3 regions of the Desulfosporosinus youngiae DSM 17734 genome follow, and region 1 is predicted to be linked to each of the others. Evidence: riboswitches for the same ligand, from Rfam matches in the RefSeq annotation. Region 1 holds a riboswitch; each other region holds the start of a gene.
The links. A riboswitch is a leader RNA that binds a small molecule or an ion and turns the genes downstream of it on or off. The one in region 1 is predicted to bind cobalamin.
Positions count from the first base shown of each region.

Region 2: it holds a riboswitch for cobalamin, as region 1 does, so the genes downstream of both, DESYODRAFT_RS10930 (ABC transporter substrate-binding protein) here and DESYODRAFT_RS06130 (ABC transporter substrate-binding protein) in region 1, are expected to answer to the same signal.
Region 3: it holds a riboswitch for cobalamin, as region 1 does, so the genes downstream of both, DESYODRAFT_RS10850 (hypothetical protein) here and DESYODRAFT_RS06130 (ABC transporter substrate-binding protein) in region 1, are expected to answer to the same signal.

Region 1 covers NZ_CM001441.1:1,250,569-1,254,782, reverse strand. The annotation lists gene DESYODRAFT_RS06135 (FecCD family ABC transporter permease) at 1-1,054, opposite strand, end outside; gene DESYODRAFT_RS06130 (ABC transporter substrate-binding protein) at 1,154-2,671, opposite strand; cobalamin riboswitch at 3,033-3,222, opposite strand; gene tsaA (tRNA (N6-threonylcarbamoyladenosine(37)-N6)-methyltransferase TrmO) at 3,333-3,728, opposite strand; gene DESYODRAFT_RS06120 (MarR family winged helix-turn-helix transcriptional regulator) at 3,783-4,214, opposite strand, start outside.
Region 2 covers NZ_CM001441.1:2,340,785-2,344,998, reverse strand. The annotation lists gene DESYODRAFT_RS10935 (ABC transporter permease) at 1-38, opposite strand, end outside; gene DESYODRAFT_RS10930 (ABC transporter substrate-binding protein) at 43-1,614, opposite strand; cobalamin riboswitch at 1,766-1,959, opposite strand; gene DESYODRAFT_RS10925 (heavy metal translocating P-type ATPase) at 2,359-4,214, shown strand, end outside.
Region 3 covers NZ_CM001441.1:2,324,571-2,328,784, forward strand. The annotation lists gene DESYODRAFT_RS10835 (hypothetical protein) at 1-279, shown strand, start outside; gene DESYODRAFT_RS10840 (DUF502 domain-containing protein) at 461-1,033, shown strand; gene DESYODRAFT_RS27300 (DUF1540 domain-containing protein) at 1,174-1,347, opposite strand; gene DESYODRAFT_RS10845 (YkvA family protein) at 1,506-1,937, shown strand; cobalamin riboswitch at 2,015-2,189, shown strand; gene DESYODRAFT_RS10850 (hypothetical protein) at 2,291-3,043, shown strand; gene DESYODRAFT_RS10855 (ECF transporter S component) at 3,096-3,611, shown strand; gene DESYODRAFT_RS10860 (ABC transporter ATP-binding protein) at 3,630-4,214, shown strand, end outside.

The sequences.
Region 1 (4,214 bases):
TACTCCTCATTTTACCAAATATTATGGAGACAAAAAACGGAATTCCAATGACAGCCGTTACCAATCCTATGGGCAGTATGACTCCTTTTATAATGACTTTGCTTATAACAAACGCAAAGGACATTATAAAAGCACCGGTTAATGCAGAAAGGGGCATAAAAAACCGTTGATCTTCACCCACAAGCTGCCGGGCAATATGAGGGGCGATAAGACCCACAAACCCTATGGTTCCCACAAAACAGACGGCTACGGCGGTAAGCAGGGAAGTTATAAAAATGACTCTTCTTCGTACTTTAGCAGTATCTACACCTAAACTCCTCGCCTTCGTATCATCAAGAGTCATGGCGGTCAGTTTCCAGGCATCTTTATACATAATAAAAAAACATACTGCAAGTACAACCAAGACAATAAAAAACTTATCCCAGGTAGTTTTCAGCAAGCTGCCAAAATTCCAGAAAATCAAACTTTGAAGTTCATCTTCATCGGCAACATACTGCAAAATCATGGTGAGAGCACTAAAAAGAAAATTCAAGGCTATACCAAATAAAATAATAGCAGTCTTGCCGATTGAACTCTGACGGGAGAATAAGTAGATCGCCACGGCCACAAGAAGCGAGAAGACGAAAGCATTCACCGTCACTACCAGGGTATCTGAAACATGAAACAGATTTGCATTCAATATCAGTCCCATGGCTGCCCCAAAGGAGGCTGCAGCAGATATTCCCAGGGTAAAGGGACTCGCTATAGGATTGCGCAGTATGGTTTGAATTTCACAGCCGCCAATAGCCAAGGACGCCCCGATAACAACGGCCATAAGAGCCATGGGCAAGCGTATCTGCCTGATGATCATTGGGTTATGACCGTCCCCTTCACCTGTAAACAACACTCTCAATATTTCCTGAATACTTATGGAGGATGAACCCATGGAAATATTCAGGATCAGTAAGAAAGCCAAGCCAATCAGCAGTACCATGATCAAGATAACCCTTTTCTTTATCAGGCTGTTATACAGCTTTCGGTTTACACTCTCTTCAGGCCTTATTTGATATTCCATTATTTATATTACCTCGCTATATGTTTTTTCAGTAAATAAACGATGGCCAAAGGGCTCTGGAATGCTTGCTGCTTTTCCCACAGCCCTTTGCTGTATTATTTACTTATCTGAAGTACAATCTTTAAGAGTCATAAACCAGGTGGTGATATCACTGTCCAGAACCATAAATCGGTCAAAGAACTCATCGAGAACCGCGTCCGGGTCAACCTCTTTAAATTCTTCCGGATAGAATAGCTTAGCCATTTTCAGGCAGGGATAGAAAGCGTAAATCGATCTGCTTGTTGCATGGGCAAATTCGTACAGATTACCATTTTTAATAGCCGTCAAATCACGCCAGCCAATTCTGTTGAGGATATCAAATTCACATTTTTTTGTTTCTTTAATAGAATCCAGCCATCCGTCATTGGTTCCACTAAGGATAATGTAATCCGGATCAGCCTTTAGAACATACTCAGGATCAAGATTACTGCCGCCCCCGCCTGAAGCTGCAGTATCCAAAAGAAGGGCGTCGGCAATGTTATCACCACCAGCAATCCTGATAGGTAAACCCCAACCCGCAGCACTGGTTGCGGTCGATCCATAAACTTCGGAATATCCCGACTTTTCATAGTAGACTGTGGGCTTGTCCTTACGTTGGGAAAGATTTTTGGAAGCGATCAATCCGTACTGCTTATCGAGGAAAGCCGACACTTCGGCAGCCTTCTTTTCCTCCTGGAATACCTGACCAAGCAGCTTCATGGTTTGCTGAACAGACTTATCCAGATTTTTGCCGGGGACATTGATAAGAACGATGGGGATTCCTGCCTTTGTCAGCTGTGCTTCTATTTCCAGGGCGTAATTATGAGCGGACATTGCAGAATTGACAATGAGCACATCGGGATCCATAGCCAGAATCATTTCCAGGTCAAAAGGAGCATTATGGTCGGATATCTGTCCCACGTGCTCCATGTAATTACCCACACTGGGCCTGTACAGTTTCTCATATTTTTGTATGCCATGGCCACCATCCTCTCCTGAAGCCACCAGCATTTTAAAGGCATCCTTACCTTTAAGGGGTATAATATAGTCCATGACATCCATCGTACTTATGGCATAGGACGAAATCGGCAGGCCAATGGTTACTTTGCGGCCTTTAGCATCTGTTATGGTTATAGAGTCTGTAATTTCCTGCTTTACAGGCATTGCCTCTTTGTTGATTGCAGCAGTTACCTTTTCCGTTTCTTCCTCAGGCACAAGATACCCGTATTTTGAAGGGTTCTTGCCGGCAGTCTCCAATGAATTGGCAACGGCATTGATGATTCCATTGCTTGTGAGTGTAGCACCGGAAACAACATCGACAGCCAAGGACTGTGCTTCAATAATGCGTTGGGGAATTTTCTCTATGGCAATGGTTCCGATATCTTTTGTTTCGCTATTCTCACCCACGGCAATATTGGCAATTTTTCCATCTTTATCGACTTCGGTTGTTACCGTAAGCTCTCCATGATAGCCTGCTGCCCTACCCGTAAAGCTTCCCTCTGCGCTTGATGGGCCACACCCGGCGAACGAAATGAGTAACGCCATCACAAGAAATAAGGCAAGGCTGGTTTTTACTATTTTTTTCATTATCTTTTCCATTATGTTCTCCTCTCTTTTTAACTTACTTCAAAATTCGTCAATAGTGTTTTTTCTTTGTTACATTTATACCCCTCCTTATCATTCAATCAAGTAGTCTTCCTTTTTTGTTCTCTGAAGAAAACTTCGCTGGCACCCACCACACGAAGACACTGTCGACCCACGAATTAGCCCTACTTGCAGACACTGTCTTCGCACAGATTAGCCTTTTAGTTATCCTCCGGTGAGACGAAAGCTTTAGTTAACCTGTGAAAACTTTCAAATAAAAAACTCTTAGCTTCTACAATCTTTTAGAAGCTAAGAGTTGTTCAACTACTCGAGTTGACTAATCCACCTATACCACCCCTATCGCTCGTAGAGTACCTTCGGTATGTGAAAATAGGCAGGTCTTCTGGCTCAAGTATCAACATTTTTACAGCCTTCCCAGTTGCCCAGTGGCATTTTGTAAAAACTCCTCTATATACAGCGGCGGGACCGCGTGGGATTTTCACCCACTTCCCTTTTTAATCGGAAGATAACAGATATCTGCCGAAACCTATTTTTACTATTAAATTTTTCACTAATCATGTTACAGCATAATGCCAGCATTCTTCTTCATATGATCAGATCCCCGTCCATTAGTCAAAGGCTTGAACCTGAAAAGACACGATCTGCCGGTTATTCCCTAATCCTTAGGATTCAGAGCCTGATCATAAGGTTTAATATCCAACACAGGGGTATTGTCCAGCATATCCACACCTTGAAATTCGAGGCTGCTACCTTCGATTTTGGTGAACTTAACAATGGACATACCAATTCCATTTGGCCTGTTAGGAGATCTTGTGGAAAAAACCCCTAAATATTCTTGGGTTTTTCGGGAAACCGTCTTTAAACTATAACCGTCTGATTGATGGAAATAGAATAGGATAATCCCGTAGGACCCTGCCTGAATATCTTCGATGCCTTCCTGATATTCATCCAATAGTTCTATCCTTGCCTTTTGACCTGCTGCTAAAATATTTTGTCTGGGAATCTCCTTTTTTTCCTTAAAAGGGGAGCGAATATACCCTATTGGCCGCATAATAATTTCCGTGGCAACACCACCAATTATCGTTTTTACCCCTCTGTTATCCCTTCATTTACCTTGACCGCTTCTGTATTCGATAATATTATCCAACATTCTAAATAGTAATTTCTTAGTAATCTCTTTTTCTTCTTCCGTAAAGCCTTGGGACAATAGTTTGTTCAGATTTTTAAAAACCTGATGAAATTCTTTTTCAAATCCCAAAGACTTATCTGTTACATAGATCCGTTTCTTTCTGGCGTCTTTAGGATCCTCTTCCCAATAAACATAGCCTTCATCTTCCAGTTTTTTTACGGCTCTGGCCGTATTAGCTTTGTCAATATGCAGCTTCTCGCTCAGCTCTTCCTGGGTCAAGCCGTCCTCATTAAAAAGCAGCTGGGTTAAAAAACTCCACTGTCCTTTCCCGATATTATATTTTTTGATATTCTCTCCAATATATGTTTGGCTGTATCTGTAAATAGCCGAAATCGCTTTTATATAGGA
Region 2 (4,214 bases), 1.1 Mb from region 1:
AAATAGCGGGCAAATACTTTATACACTGAAGTCCCCATGCAACTACCACGACCAATCATTCATATTTTCTACAATAGATATCCCCTGCCCGCGTGTCGGCAATTTCTTCAAGGAGGGAATTTCAAGCCCTTCTCTGACAAGATAAGTAACTTCCGGTCGAACGATCCACAAATACGGAACATCCCTTTGAGCAAGAGCCTGTCCTTCCTGCCAATATTTATTGGCCTCGTCAGAGTTCGTTGCAGCAAGGGCTTTTTTGATAACGCCATCAACTTCCGGATTGGTATAGGAAGCCGGATTACCTATAACCGCTACTCCGATTTGCGAAGAATCATAATAACGATAGAATTCTATCGGATTAGGCTGACCAAAAACCCAGCAAGTCGGTAAGTTTCTTGCATCCCGGCATTCTGACCAAGGAGCAGATTTTGGGATAATCTGTATACCAAGCTTTTTCACATCTTCCGCCAGGGCAACTACCGTATTATAACGCGCCAGGTCATTGCTTCGGCCTGTAATCAGGATTTCCGCCTTGACATTATTTTTCTCCCGGATGCCGTCACCGTCAGTATCCTTCCAGCCTGCATCTTCCAATATCTTTTTGGCTTCTTCAACCCGGTTGTCTTCAAACTTGTCGCCATTGCTCCAAGGAAGTTCCGCTGCCGCTCCATAGGTAACTTGTCCAAATCCGTTCAAAGCATTTTGTGTAATGAGCTGCCGGTTTATCCCTATGTTTAAAGCTTGGCGAATCGCAAGATCACTTGTCACATTATTGCCTGCTTTTTTCCCTGAAGAGTCGATCGTTTCCGGAATCGTTGGCAAGTTAATTACAAAAGCGTCCATGGCAGACATCTTATAAAGTTTCATTCCTTCAACCTGCGTGTTGGCAAACTCAGATTCAACAAGTACCAAATCCAGCTGTCCTGATTTTGCCGCCGCCAGAGCTGCATCTTCATCCAGTTTTAAGATTGTTACTTTTTTAAACTTCGGCATTGCACCGTAATAATGTTCATTAGGTACAAGAATCAACTTCTGATCAATGGCAAATTCTGCGACTTGCCAGGCTCCGGAGCCCATGGGATGATCGCCATAGGTTTCATTATACGCATGCTTTGGTACAATTCCGACCTCGCTTAGATTAAATACAAAGGGGGACCATGGGTATTTTAACTGAAAAACAACCGTACTTGCGTCTAACGCTTCAACTGAATCCAGCATTGTCAGGTCCGCAGCAGAAGCTTTACTTTTCGTTGTTTCAAACGTAAAGACCACATCTTCCGAAGTTAAGGGATGACCATCAGCAAATTTTGCATCATCCCGTATCTTAAACGTGTATGTTAATCCATCTGTACTGATATCATAAGATGCGGCCAAATCATTTGCCAATTGATTATTTTCTTTTACTTGCAATAAATGGCTGTGAAATATATCCGGCGCCCATACGCCATAGCCTGCAGTCGGATCAAAACCGCCGGCCACCAAATTGACACCCGCGGAAATAACAATCTCATCTTTTACTACTGCTTCTTTTTCTGCATTTATTACATTTTTAGAAGGTGAACACCCCACAGCCAGAAACATCATGACTAACAAAAACGCTGCAATCTTTCTCATAATTTTCTCCTCCTTCACAACCTTCACTCGCCGTAAAGGCCTAAAAATAAAAAACCTTTTACCCTATCTAAGGTAAAAGGTTTAGCTGGTATTTGACGATAAACGTACTCTCAAATACACACAAACACCCCCCCTAATATTCCCGTAGGCAGCTCAGACTTGGAAATAAGCAGGTCTCCTGGCTAAAGTTCATCATCAACTCACGTCTTCCCGGGAGATAGTTTCCCCAGTGACAATATGTAAGTTGACTCCCTCTTACAGTGGCGGGCACCGCGTCAGCTTCAACTGACTTCCCTTTTCAATTCTTCCCCTCAGGGAAAAATCACTTATTCCTAACTATTCACTTACTTGAATAATACTAAGCAAATTACATTTTATCTCATTTTATTTAATTTACTTGCATTTTTTACAGGGTATCATAACCTTTTTCCTTTTTCAATAGCCATTCCCCAAATTTTTGCTCTTTTCATCAAACCTAAAAAGCTTATACTAACTTAAACTATCTTCCTCCAAGGCAATAGCAGCTATAATACTATAATACGGAGATTCATAAGACATTTTAATTATAATTTTTAATCCTTTGAAATTGGCTTCTCCCGTTTAAACTAAACTGAATCAGTTGTACTCTAAATAAATATTTATTTTTTTGCCGGATAAAACATTGACCTTTTCCAAGAAGTATGCTTATATTTACACATGAGCACCTGTTCACGTATCATCAAATAAGTTTTTGCGAGGTAGAAAATGAGTAATTTATTAAATTCATCAAACGAAGAACATAGTCATACTCATCACCAATGCGACAGCGATCATAACCATTCTCATCACGAATGCGGCTGTGGTCATGACCATTCTCATCAAAACGAACATCTACATAGTTCAGGACATCCTCAAGCCGGTCAAAATGAACTTTTTCACATTCATGTCAATCACGCTGATGTATGTGAAAAAACTCTCACAAGAGATCCTGGCGACCTGACTGATACCAAGTCGGAAAAACGGGTTTATCTATTAGAAAATCTAGGCTGCGCCAACTGTGCATCAAAAATGGAGCAGAAGATACTAGCTCTCCCGGAAATAGACTATGCATCCATTTCTTTTACCACAAAACAATTGCACGTAGCTGCCAATGATCCAGAAAAACTACTTCCGGTTTTTCAGGAAATCTGTTCCTCCATCGAGCCGGACGTTAAAGTTGTACCGAGAACGAAATCTCCTGGTATCGTTAAAACTAAAACGTTTATATTAGAAAATTTAGGCTGTGCCAACTGTGCTTCTAAAATGGAAAAACGTATTAATGAATTGACTGGAATAAATAATGCGACTATTACATTTGCAACAAAACAATTGAAAGTAAGTGGGCTTTCACCAGAAAGCATGCTCCCGGAAATACAAAAAATCTGTTCCTCCATCGAGTCGGACGTTAAAGTCGTGCCAAAAGAAACGACTGTTCATACGGCACCGGAAACAACCGGAAACAAGCATAAGTTATCGGATAACCTTAAGTCTGGTATTTTTATTGGAATCGGTTCTGCTGTTTTTATTGCCGGGGAGATTCTAAAGCATGTTCTCCCAGGCAGCTCTATGATTGTCAATATACTTTTTGTTCTGGCCTATATCATATTAGGTTACAGAATTGTGTGGACAGCCATTAACAATTTGTTTAAGGGCCGTATCTTTGACGAAAACTTTTTAATGAGTATCGCCACCTTGGGAGCTTTTTGCATCGGCGAGTTTGCCGAAGCTGTAGGTGTTATGCTCTTTTATCGTATCGGTGAATTATTTGAACACGTTGCAGTCGAAAAAAGCCGTGGTCAGATTATGAGTGCAGTGGATATGCGTCCAGAAGTTGTTAATCTGTTAGTCGGTGAAGATGTTCGCATCATTCCTTCAGGCGATGCCCAAGTTGACGATATCTTAGTGGTTCGTCCCGGGGATAGAATTCCTTTAGATGGGGTCGTCGTTGAAGGAGACAGCCGCCTTGATACTTCCCCTTTGACCGGCGAACCAGTACCTGTTAAGGTTGCATCAGGTGATAAGGTAACCTCCGGCTGCATTAATACTTCAGGTGTGATTAAGATTCGTGTGGAAAAGGTTCTGGAAGAATCTATGGTAACTCGTATTTTGGATTCCGTGGAAAATGCTGCTGCCAGCAAGCCCAAAATTGATCGTTTTATTACTAGATTTTCACGTGCCTATACACCCTTTGTGGTTATCTTAGCTCTATTTACCGCTATAGTTCCTTCTCTTATAACCGGCGATTGGACAAAATGGGTTTACACTGCCTTAACCTTCCTGGTTATCAGTTGTCCTTGTGCTCTGGTCTTAAGTGTACCTCTGGCATTTTTCTCAGGTATCGGAGCAGGTTCCAAACGAGGTATTCTGTTCAAGGGTGGAGCTGCTTTAGAGGCCATTAAAGATATCAAAGTTGTAGCCATGGATAAAACCGGGACTATTACTGAAGGAAACTTTGTTGTTCAAAACAGCGTTCCCACAGGTAATATTGAAGCAGATTATTTATTGGCTCTGGCCGCCGGCTGCGAACGAACGTCTACCCATCCTATTGCCAACAGCATCGTGAATGCTGCTTGCGCCAAGGG
Region 3 (4,214 bases), 1.1 Mb from region 1:
CTGAAAGAAACTAGGGAAAAACTCATTTATGAGCATTTGTTAAACCTTAATGAGAACAACGATACATTTGCAGTTGAATTGGATAATTTTGATGTAAGAATTCATTCAACGTCTGAAAATGACGACGCAATTATTTGTTTGAAAAAGGAGTTTTTTCACAGAAGTACGTGTGAGCCTGTAGGGCCTTATAGTCCTCTGATTATTTTTTACGACCTTAATGAAAGGTATCGATTAATATTCAATGCGGATGATACATTTACTATCAAGACATTGGATTAATAGTTATACCATTGACTTGTTATTGAAATTATGTGCTAAAAGGAATGCTGAGGCCGAAAAGAATTGTTCGAGAATTTGACATTGGGATTATTTCAGAGCATAATTATTATATTGGAATTTGCTGGAGATCTGATGCCGGCAAGGTTCTTTTCGAGTATGGGAAAAATGGAGAGAGGAAAATTTGAAACATTTTATCGGAATCTTTCTAAAGGGTCTGCTTGTCTTAGCTCCGATCGTACTTACCTTCTATATTCTCTATAAAATGTTCTCAGTCATGGATGGGTTATTTAAGGGAGTGCTGGAGAGTGCCGGATTATATTTTCCCGGACTTGGAGTGATCGTAACACTTGCTGCAATATTTCTGGTGGGTTTATTAGCCTCGAACTGGCTTACAAATCGGGTGTTAGATTACTTGGACAAAGTTCTGATTAAAGTTCCCCTGCTGGGCAATATCTATGGAATTATTAAAGACACTGTGAACTCCTTCTCAGCAAATAAAAAAGGCTTTTCCCGGTTAGTCATGGTTCATATGTCTAATGAACTTAAGCTTTTGGGATTCCTTACCAATGATGAAGAAAGCGCTTTTATTCCTAAAGACTATGTAGCGGTCTACTTAATGCAGTCAATGCAATGGGCCGGGAACCTGATTGTTGTACCCAAGGATCAAGTCCAGCTTCTCGAAGTCTCCTCCGAAGAAGCCTTGAAGTTTATCGCTTCGGCAGGACTTTTAAGCAAGAAAGCGGGTATAGACTAAAGCCGGGATGAACGATTTATTTTTCATGTATGAAAATTCGGTATTTATAGGATAATTGCGTTGAATCAAAGTTTAAAGGCTTGTCTGGATCAGACAAGCCTTTAAACTTCATTTACAGTTCGGGATAAGAACGATACTGTTTATTCTGGAAGGAAGGTTGCACAGTCTGTCATTTCGCTGGTACTTGCATTAGGAGACTGCACTTCGATTTTCTCAGCATGACAGTGATCTCCTGAACCGTAATAATGGCAAGTATTAACTAGACATTTGATCCCGCTGTTTGGCTGAGACATTTTAGTAACTTGCTTTGACATTCAGTATTCCTCCTTAAAGTAAATTCCTAGTCTAATATCTCCAAAAAGTATGTTTTTATGTGTGTGATTTAGAAACTTTCATAAAGGGCAAGCTGTTAAAGATTTAAGTTTAAGCGGACAAGCATTTCAGGCTATAGTTCTGGTAAAGGGGTGGAAGAATGGATTTAGATATCCTCAATAATAAACGCTTAAAACCTTATCAAGAGAAAGCCAAAGAGTATATGAACGATAAGAAAAAATCCTTAAATCTTCTCAATAATGCTTTGCGAAAGGCTGACGCCAAGCGAAGTTTGCTGGGCGAGGCATGGGAGAAATTTCAGCTTTTATTCGGAGTATTTAAAGACTGGATTAATGGCAGCTATACGGAAATGCCTGCCCGCTCGCTGCTTATGATTGTTCTGGGCATCATCTACTTTGTGTCCCCCATAGATGGGGTGTTCGATTATATTCCCTTTGCGGGGTTAGTCGATGACGCGGCAGTGGCCGGCTTTGTTATATCCCAAATAAGTGTTGATCTTGAACGATATAAGCTCTGGAAAGTCGAATCTGAAAAAGGATTGGATGAACAAGAAGTAGGAGCCCCGCCTTGAGATTCCCCTTCTTGTTCGCTGCAGTGCAAAAATTAAGCTTGTATTCTGCTTCTTCTTGTATTAAACTACGATTAATTCAATATTTATTAGTTACAGGTGCCCTTAGATAGGGTGAATAGGGAACTGGGTGAGAATCCCGGACGGACCCACCACTGTAAAGAGGAGACTTATGCATTGTCCACTGGGAAACTGGGAAGGCGCATAGTGTCGATGATTCTTAGTCAGGAGACCTGCCTGTGATGTTTGTGAGTCATGAACAAAGGTAAAGTTCATGGTCCATTTTCTGATTCTTTTGTGACAAGAAAATGGACTGTGGACTTTTTATTTTTGTTCATAGAAAGGGGGAGGAACGCTTGGGATATCTTGGTCGGGATGTTGAGGTTGTTTCCATAAATCAAGCACAATATCTGGTGGCTTCCTGTGATTCCTGCGGTGGGATTGGTATGAAAGAATTGGATGCCTATCAGATCTCTTGGTTTGTTACAGGAAAGCTGACCACACGAGTGGCCTTGCTGGAGGTTATTTCCACAGGTGCTGTGCCGCAAATGCTGACCGTAGCGATTTCTAATGAGCCGTACCCGACAGGAGATGAACTATTAAAAGGGGTGAATGATGAACTCAAATCTGCCGGATTAACAACGTTGCCTATGTCGATAAGCACAGAGAAAAACATACCCACGCAGCAAACCGGTCTTGGGATCAGTGTGATTGGTGTGGCCGAAAAAGATAAGCTGCGTATTGGAACGGCTCAGCCAGGTGACGACATTTATTGTTTAGGATTTCCTAAGGTGGGTTCTGAACTGGATAATCCGGAGGACCCGGAAATTGTACAAGTCAAAGCCGTGCAGGTTCTCTTAGGAATCTCAAGTATTCATGACATCCTTCCTATTGGGTCAAAAGGGATACGTGTGGAAGCGGACGGACTTGCCGCTGCTGTAAACAGTCGTTTGCGCCTTGATCCGGCTCGCGCTCTTGATTTGGATAAATCGGCAGGGCCGTCTTCATGCCTTATTTTTTCATCGCGATCCTTATCCTCCGGAGTCTTAGAGCAGGCCTTTTCGAGTTTTCCGGATTTGCCCCTGACGAGAATCGGTAAACTGTACTGAAATGGAGATTTAATTTTGTGCTTTGAACACTGCGAAAGGAATGACACTTTTTATGAATAATTTAGGAACTAAATATCAGGAATCAAAACTCTCTCCTTGGAATGTCAAACGGTTGTCGATTATAGCTATTTTTATTGCCCTAAGTGCTGTAGGAGCACTTATAAAGATCCCAAGTCCCGTTGGAACCATTGGTATGGACTCGGCACCTGGATTTTTCAGTGCCCTGGCCTTTGGCGGGCTAACGGGAGCCATCATCATAGCTTCCGGGCATTTGCTGACAGCAGCAGTTGCCGGATTTCCCATGACCATTCCGATTCATCTTTATGTTGCTGTACAAATGGCTTTGTGGGCTATAGTTTATCGCTGGGTGAATGAGAAACTCGGCTTGATTCCTGCTGTTATCGTCGGAATTATTCTTAATGGGGTTGTCTCATCCTTTGCCATGCTGCCGTTCATGGGCATGGGAGGGGTAATGGGACTGATGCCTTTTCTCATTGTCGGAGCAGCTCTAAACGTAATTATTTCTGCAGTAGCCTACAAAGCAATTAAGGGTAGCCGGCTCATTTAAGTGATGAGGTGAAAACCGTTGAAGACCTTGGAAACCATCAACGTCATAAAACGCTCTGAAAATGCCATCGAACTCCATAATATCTCCTACCGTTATCCCAACTCAGCGGAAGCAAGCTTAAAAAACATCAGCCTAACTGTGGAAAAGGGCAAGTTTATTCTCTTAATGGGGTCTACAGGAGCGGGGAAGACAACCTTGAGCTTATGCCTAAACGGCTTGATTCCACAGCTTCTGGAGGGGGAATTAACAGGACAGGTGAGCGTAGCTGAAAAGAATGTCGGGAAAACAGCGGTACAGTCCTTGTCCAAGGTTCTTGGGCTTGTCTTACAGGACCCGGAGGCCCAAATTATTGGCCGGACGGTTGAGGAGGATACTGCTTTTGGTCCCCGCAATTTCCTGGTTCCTTTCGACGAGATTAAACATAAGGTCAATCAGACCTTAGAGAAGGTTCGTCTCAAAGGGTACAATCAACGCTTAACGGAGGAACTCTCAGGAGGAGAAAAACAACGCTTGGCGATTGCGGGTGTCCTGGTGATGGAACCTGAAATCTTAGTGCTGGACGAACCGACTTCAGAGCTTGATCCGACCGGACGAGCAGAAATC